DNA from 2 places in the Singulisphaera chitinilytica genome. Region 1 is predicted to be linked to the other one. Evidence: riboswitches for the same ligand, from Rfam matches in the RefSeq annotation. Region 1 holds a riboswitch; the other holds the start of a gene.
What was found. A riboswitch is a leader RNA that binds a small molecule or an ion and turns the genes downstream of it on or off. The one in region 1 is predicted to bind cobalamin.
Positions count from the first base shown of each region.

Region 2: another riboswitch for cobalamin. It lies ahead of ACOYYX_RS00720 (ABC transporter substrate-binding protein); the one in region 1 lies ahead of ACOYYX_RS22560 (ribonucleoside-diphosphate reductase subunit alpha).

Region 1 is NZ_CP186274.1:5,671,021-5,674,444, reverse strand. It holds gene ACOYYX_RS22565 (acyl-ACP desaturase) at 1-557, shown strand, start outside; cobalamin riboswitch at 594-791, shown strand; gene ACOYYX_RS22560 (ribonucleoside-diphosphate reductase subunit alpha) at 1,252-3,424, shown strand, end outside.
Region 2 is NZ_CP186274.1:200,150-203,573, reverse strand. It holds gene ACOYYX_RS00725 (FecCD family ABC transporter permease) at 1-947, opposite strand, end outside; gene ACOYYX_RS00720 (ABC transporter substrate-binding protein) at 956-1,864, opposite strand; cobalamin riboswitch at 2,144-2,347, opposite strand; gene ACOYYX_RS00715 (AP protein) at 2,544-3,424, shown strand, end outside.

The DNA of each region.
Region 1 (3,424 bases):
CCACCGGCTGCGATGGCAACAATTACGGGGGATTGCTCTACGCCGCCTTCCAGGAACGCGCGACCCGCATGACGCATGGGAAGCTCGGCAAGCTCGCGCAGGAGCACGGGGAAGAGAACCTGGCGCGGATCTGCCGGAAGATCGCCGCCGACGAGACCCGCCACGAGGTCTTCTACACCAAGGTCATCGCCGAGTTGTTCGAACGCGACCCGGACGAGATGATCCTGACCTACCGCACGATGCTGAAACGCCTCATCTCCATGCCCGGCAGCCGGATGTCGGACGGCCGCGACCACAATCTCTTCGACCACTACGCGGCCATAACGCAACGCACGGGCGTTTATACGACCTTCGACTACGCCTCGATCATCGGCCATCTGAACGCAGCCTGGGGGCTTGAAGGGCGATCCTTCTCGGGCAAGGCGGCGAAGGCGCAGGACTACGTCTGCCGACAGCCGGAACGCTACGAGAGCCTCGCCGCCGAGATCGCCGAACGAATGCCCGAGGTTGCTCCTGAACAATTTTCCTGGTTATACGGACTGGCCGCCAAATCTTGACGAGGAGTTTCTCGCGGGCCCCGGTTTTCCAAGGTATGGTTCACAAGATCGACGGGTTCCGCTCGTTCATGCGGGCGGATGAAAAGGGAAGCCGGTGAGAATCCGGCGCAGGGCCGCTGCTGTAATCGGCGAGAGGCTCGGGCTTGAATTGCCACTGCGGGACCATCCGCGGGAAGGCCGCCCGACCTCGTTCCAGCCGTAAGCCAGAAGACCTGCCCGTCGAGTGGCGCCATTCGTGCTCCGGACCCGGGCACAGCGCAGGCATGGCAAGATCCGCGTGTGCGGAGGCCTCCTGCACGACCGGGACCGGCATACACTGCCCGGACCGGCAGGAAGGTTCATTGCCGTGCTTCGATTATCGGATTGCAACGACTCTGCCGGTCGCACCATCCCTTCCGGCGGCCTGCATCGTCTCGCCGTCGCCCCGCCACGTCCCCTGATCAATCCCGCCCGTCCTCCGAGAGAGTCGACCGCCTTCGAGGTTGAGCTCGGTCTGCCTCCGCGGTGATCGTTTCCGTCGGATCCGAGGCCATGCCACCTCTCCGCGCCTTGCGGAACCGGCCAGGGCAGCCATCGGTTCCGGTCGATCGTCGTGAGGCATGTCCTCCTTGCCGGGACGGACGGCGATCGAGCCCTCCGGCATCAGTCATCACATCCTTCAATTTAAACATCATCATTACGTGGGGTGATTTTTATGGCTATTGACTTGTCGATTGCATCTCCCCTGGAGAACGGGACCCACGAGCGCAAGAAAGAGCCGGGACGAACCCCCAACACCACGGAAACCAGCATGCGGGTCCGCAAGCGCAACGGGAGCCTCGAGCCGGTCGATGTCAACAAGATCGTCCGAGCCGTGCAGCGCTCCGCCGGCGGCCTCTCGCATGTGGATATCATGCGGATTGCCGTGAAGACGATCGGCGGCCTCTTCGACGGGGCCACGACCCAGGAGCTCGACCAGCTCTCGATCCAGACCGCCGCGTCCTTGATTGCCGAGGAGCCCGAATACTCCCAGCTCGCCGCCAGGCTCCTCGGCTGCTTCATCGACAAGGAGGTGATGAATCAGGACATCTATTCATTCTCGCAGTCCATCGCCCTGGGCCAGCGGCTCGGCCTGGTCGCCGACGACACGGCGCAGCTCGTCGCCGCTTCGGCGAGGAAGTTGAACTCGGCCGCCGACGGCTCCTACGAGCGTTTCGAGTTCTTCGGGCTCCGCACCGTCTACGACCGCTACCTGCTCCGTCACCCGACCACGCGCAACGTGATCGAGACCCCTGCATACTTCTTCCTGCGGGTCGCCTGCGGACTCTCCACGACCGTTGGAGATGCGCTTGAGCTCTACCGGCTGTTGGCGGCGCACCGCTACATGCCCTCGTCACCGACGCTCTTCAACTCGGGCACGCTCCGGCCGCAGATGTCGTCCTGCTACCTGCTCGATTCCCCGGCCGATGACCTCGAGGGGATCTACGGCCGCTACGCCGACGTCGCCCGGCTCTCGAAGTATGCGGGCGGGATCGGCCTCGCCTACCACCGGATCCGCTCGCGTGGCTCGCACATCAAGGGCACGAACGGCCACAGCAACGGCATCGTGCCATGGCTCAAGACGCTCGACTCGTCCGTCGCCGCGGTCAATCAAGGTGGCAGGAGGAAGGGGGCCTGCGCCGTCTACCTCGAGACCTGGCACGCGGACGTCGAGGAGTTCCTCGAGCTGAAGGACAACACCGGCGACGAGGCCCGCCGTACGTATAATCTCAATCTCGCAAACTGGATCCCCGATCTGTTCATGCGTCGCGTCGAGGCGGGCGAGCGATGGTCCCTCTTCGACCCCAAGGTCACGCCGCACCTCACCGACCTCCACGGCGAGGAATTCAACGTCGCCTATACCCAGGCCGAGGCCGATGGCCTCGCGGTCAAGCAGGTCGCGGCGCGAGACCTCTACGCTCGCATGATGAAGACGCTGGCCGAGACCGGCAACGGCTGGATGAACTTCAAGGACGCCTGCAACCGCAAGTCGAACCAGACCCTCCGCCCGCAGAACGTCCTGCACTCGTCGAACCTCTGCACCGAGATCGTCGAGGTGACCTCCCCGGGCGAGACGGCCGTCTGCAACCTCGGCTCGATCCACCTCGGACGGCACGTCACCGAGGAGGGCTTCGACTTCGAGGCGCTGGGGGAGACGGCCCGCACTGCCGTCCGCTACCTCGACGCCGTGGTCGATATCAACTTCTACCCCACGCCCGAGTCGGCCGCGTCGAACCAGCGTTGGCGCCCCGTGGGCCTGGGCCTCATGGGCCTCCAGGACGTCTTCTTCCAACTCCGGCTTCCATTCGACAGCGTCGAGGCGAAGGAACTCTCCCTCCGCATCCAGGAAGAAATCTATTATCAGGCGTTGAGCATCTCGTGCGACCTGGCGAGCGTCCACGGCCCGCACCCTGCCTTCGCCGACACCCGCGCCGCCGAGGGGCAACTCCAGTTCGACCTCTGGGGGATCACCCCGAAGGATCCGGCGCGCTGGGAGGGACTCCGCGAGCGGATCAAGCAGTTCGGCCTGAGGAACTCGCTCGTCGTGGCGATTGCCCCCACCGCGACCATCGCCTCGATCGTGGGGGCCTATGAGTGCATCGAGCCGCAGATCTCGAACCTCTTCAAGCGCGAGACCCTCTCGGGCGAGTTCATGCAGGTGAACCGCTACCTCGTCCGCGAGCTGAAGCGCATCGGGCTCTGGACCGAGGAGATCCGCAACCGGATCAAGATCGCCGAAGGCTCGATCCAGGGGATCTCCGAGATCCCCGCCGAACTGAAGCAGCTCTTCCGGACCGTCTGGGAGATCCCGATGCGTTCGCTGATCGACATGGCCGCCGAGCGGGCCC
Region 2 (3,424 bases), 4.3 Mb from region 1:
ATGATCCCCAGGTGCAGCGTGAATGTCCCCGAGACGCTCCTGGCGAAGAGGTCGCAGGCGGTCAGGAACGCGGCGCCCCCCGTCACGCAGGCCGGGAGCAGGTCGCGCGTGCGTGGGCCGGTGAGCCTGCGGATCAGGTGCGGGACCATCAGGCCGACGAACCCGATCGAGCCGCTGACGGCCGTTGCCGCGCCGGTGGCCAGGGCGGTCAGGAGCAGGACGAGGAGCCGCGTCCCCGCGACCGGCACTCCCACGGCCATCGCCTGCTCCTCGCCGAGCAGGAGCGCATCGAGCCGATGGTGCAAGCTCAGGAGCCCGGCGATCCCCAGGGCGATCGGCAGGGCACAAAGGCCGACGTGCTCCCACGACTGGTTCCGCACGCCCCCGACCATCCAGAAGAGGAGCTCCTGGATGCGGTGGACCTCGGTGATGACCATCACGAGCGAGACCCCCGCGATCGTCATGCTCCCCACCGCCACGCCCGTCAGCAGCAGGGTCGGGCCCGTGCTGTGGCCCTCGAAGTACGTGATGGCGTAGACGAACATCGACGAGGCGAGCCCGCCGCAGAAGGCACACAGGGGCAGCGACAGGAAGACGGTCTCGGCGATGCCGCTGTGGATGGCCAGCACCGCACCGAGCGCCGCGCCGCCGCTGACGCCGAGGATGCTGGGGTCGGCTAGCGGGTTCTCGAACGTCGCCTGCAAGGCCGCTCCTGAGGTCGCCAGGGCCGCCCCGACCAGGCCGAGCAGGAAGACCTGCGGCAGCCGGACCTGGAGGATGAGAAACCGCTCCGTGGCCGGGACCGGGCTCCCGCCGCCGAGGTCCAGCCCTATCGCTGACGCCAGGACCCGGGCGACGTGCGACGTGGGGATCGACACCGAGCCCCAGATCGTCCCCAGCAGCGCGAGCACCGCGTAGGCGAGGCCGAGCAGGGCCGCGATGGTCATCGCACGCCTCATCGCGGGGCCCCGTCGCCGGCGAAGCGGTCGGGATGCAGGGCCTTCGCCAGCCGCTCGGCCCCTTCGACCACGAACTGCGAGATGCTCGTGATGTACCGCCCCTCGATCGTCACCAGGCGGTTCTCTTTCACCGCGCGGAGCTGCCGGAGGATCGGGTGGTTCGCCACCTGCGCCTGCCGCTCGTCGTCCTTCCAGAGGGAGAGGAGCACGATGTCGGGGTCGGCGGCGACGACGCGCTCGGGGGGGATCTCGACCGAGCCCTCGAGCCCCATCTCGGCCGCCACGTTCAGGGCCCCGGCGTCGCGGATGATGTCGTCGATGGTCGTCTTCTTCCCCGAAGTGAATCCGGCCGACCAGAAGAGGACACGGGGCCGGGTCGTTGCCCCTTGCAAGCGCTCGGCGAGTTTTCGTCGCCTCGCTTCCATCCCTTCGACCACGCCCTTGGCCTTCCCGGCCTCGCCCAGTCGCTTGCCCAGCTTGAGGATGCCCTCCTCGATCTCGGCGACGCTGTTCACGGCCTCGTTGCGGTAGGTCGAGCGCCCCGAGTTCTCCAGCAGGCGGAGGGAGTCGGCCGTATTATAAGGCGCGACGAGGATCAGGTCCGGTCCCAGGGAGAGGAGCAGCTCGACATGGATGTCCCGGAGCCTCGCGATCTTCTCGGGATAGCGGCCCGCTACGTTCGAGATCGTCGGGTCGTCGACGAGCGCGGTGACGCTCACGACCCGCTCGGTCGGCACGAGCTCGGTGAGCATCTCGTCCGTCGCCAGCGTCAATGACGCGATGCGGACGGGCCTGGCGTCGGGGTTCGCGGTCGATCTCGACGCGTCGCCGCAGCCCGACGCCGCGAGGATCGCGAGGCCGGCGAGGGCCCAGGCCGCTCGGAGTAAGGCGTTTGGTCGGTTCATGGGTTGCCCGTGCTCCCGATCGCGAGGGTCGACGCTCGGTGGCCTGCGGCTCCCGACTGTGGTAAGAACGTCAGCGAGCCGATGGCGCCTGGGGTTGGCCGGGGGCTCGTCGAGGGCGGAGCCGGGGGAGTGCATGCGGGGGCGACTGGAGGGGCGGCGAGCCATGAACGCGAACTTTCGTGCCGGGTCGGGCGTGAGGGTGGGCTCTGGCCCTCGGGCACCAGGCCCGTCGCCGGCGAATCGCGAGCGGCGCGCCCAAATGCTTGCGGCCGAAGCATCGGAACAGCACCTCGACGGGCAGGTCTTCTGGCTTTCGGCTCGTAACGGCACCCGGGCGGCCTTCCCGCCATACCTGGCAGTGGCACAATCGGCCCGGGGGCCTCGCCGATGACAGCGGCGGCCCCGCGACGGATTCTCACCGTCTTCCCTATTCTCTCCCTCGCCGGATCGTGGGCGTGGAGCACCCGTCGGGAAGCCAAAATTAGAGCGAAAGGCCCGGCCGACCGTCAAGTCTCGGCGCGAAATTCACGAATCGTTTCTCATAAAATCACACCGAAATCCTGTCGATGAGCGACGATGGCGTCGCGACACGCCGTACCGCGTGGTCTCCCGCAAGGACGATCCGCGACGACGTGCCCTTCCCCCTCGAGAACCCTCCGCGTTGAACAGAAAGGTTGTCATGACGTTGCTGCGTCGAGCTTGCTTCCTCCTGCTTTTGCTGGCCGGTTCCCACACGAATTCTCCGCTTGCTCGCGGTGACGAGCCGAAGGCGCCGGCCCTGGCCACCAGGAATGTCGTGGTCGTCACGGCCGACGGCCTGCGCTGGCAGGAGGTCTTCCGCGGGGCCGAAGAGTCCCTGCTGAACAAGAAGGACGGCGGCGTGGCCCGGGTCGACGAACTCCGCCGCGAGTTCTGGCGCGATAACGCCGAGGCCCGCCGCGAGGCGCTCATGCCCTTCCTGTGGACGGTCGTCGCCCGCCAGGGGCAGATCTACGGCAACAACGACAAGAAGAGCCCGGCCCGCGTCACCAACGGCAAGAACTTCTCCTACCCCGGCTACAACGAGCTCTTCACCGGCTCCGCCGACGACCGCATCGACAGCAACAACAAGGTCCCCAACCCCAACGTCAACGTCTTCGAGTGGCTGAACAAATTGCCCGCTTATAAGGGCAAAGTCGCGGTGATCGGGTCGTGGGATGTCTACCCGTTCATCTTCAACCGGGAGCGGAGCGGCCTCTACATCAACGCCGGCTGGGTCCCCATCGAGCGCAAGAACCTCTCGGAGGGTGAACTCGTGCTCAACCGCATGATGGCCCAGACGCCGCAGACCTGGGAAGGCTGCCGCAACGACGCCTTCACCTTCCAGGTGGCCCTCGAGCACCTGAAGCATGAGTCGCCGTCGGTCATGTACATCGGCCTGGGCGACACCGACGAGCACGCCCACGAGGGCCACTACGACCACTACCTGCACGCCGCCCACAACGCCGACGGGAACCTCAAGATCCTCTGGGATGAGCTCCAGGCGAACCCCAAATACAAGGGCACGACCACCGTCATCTT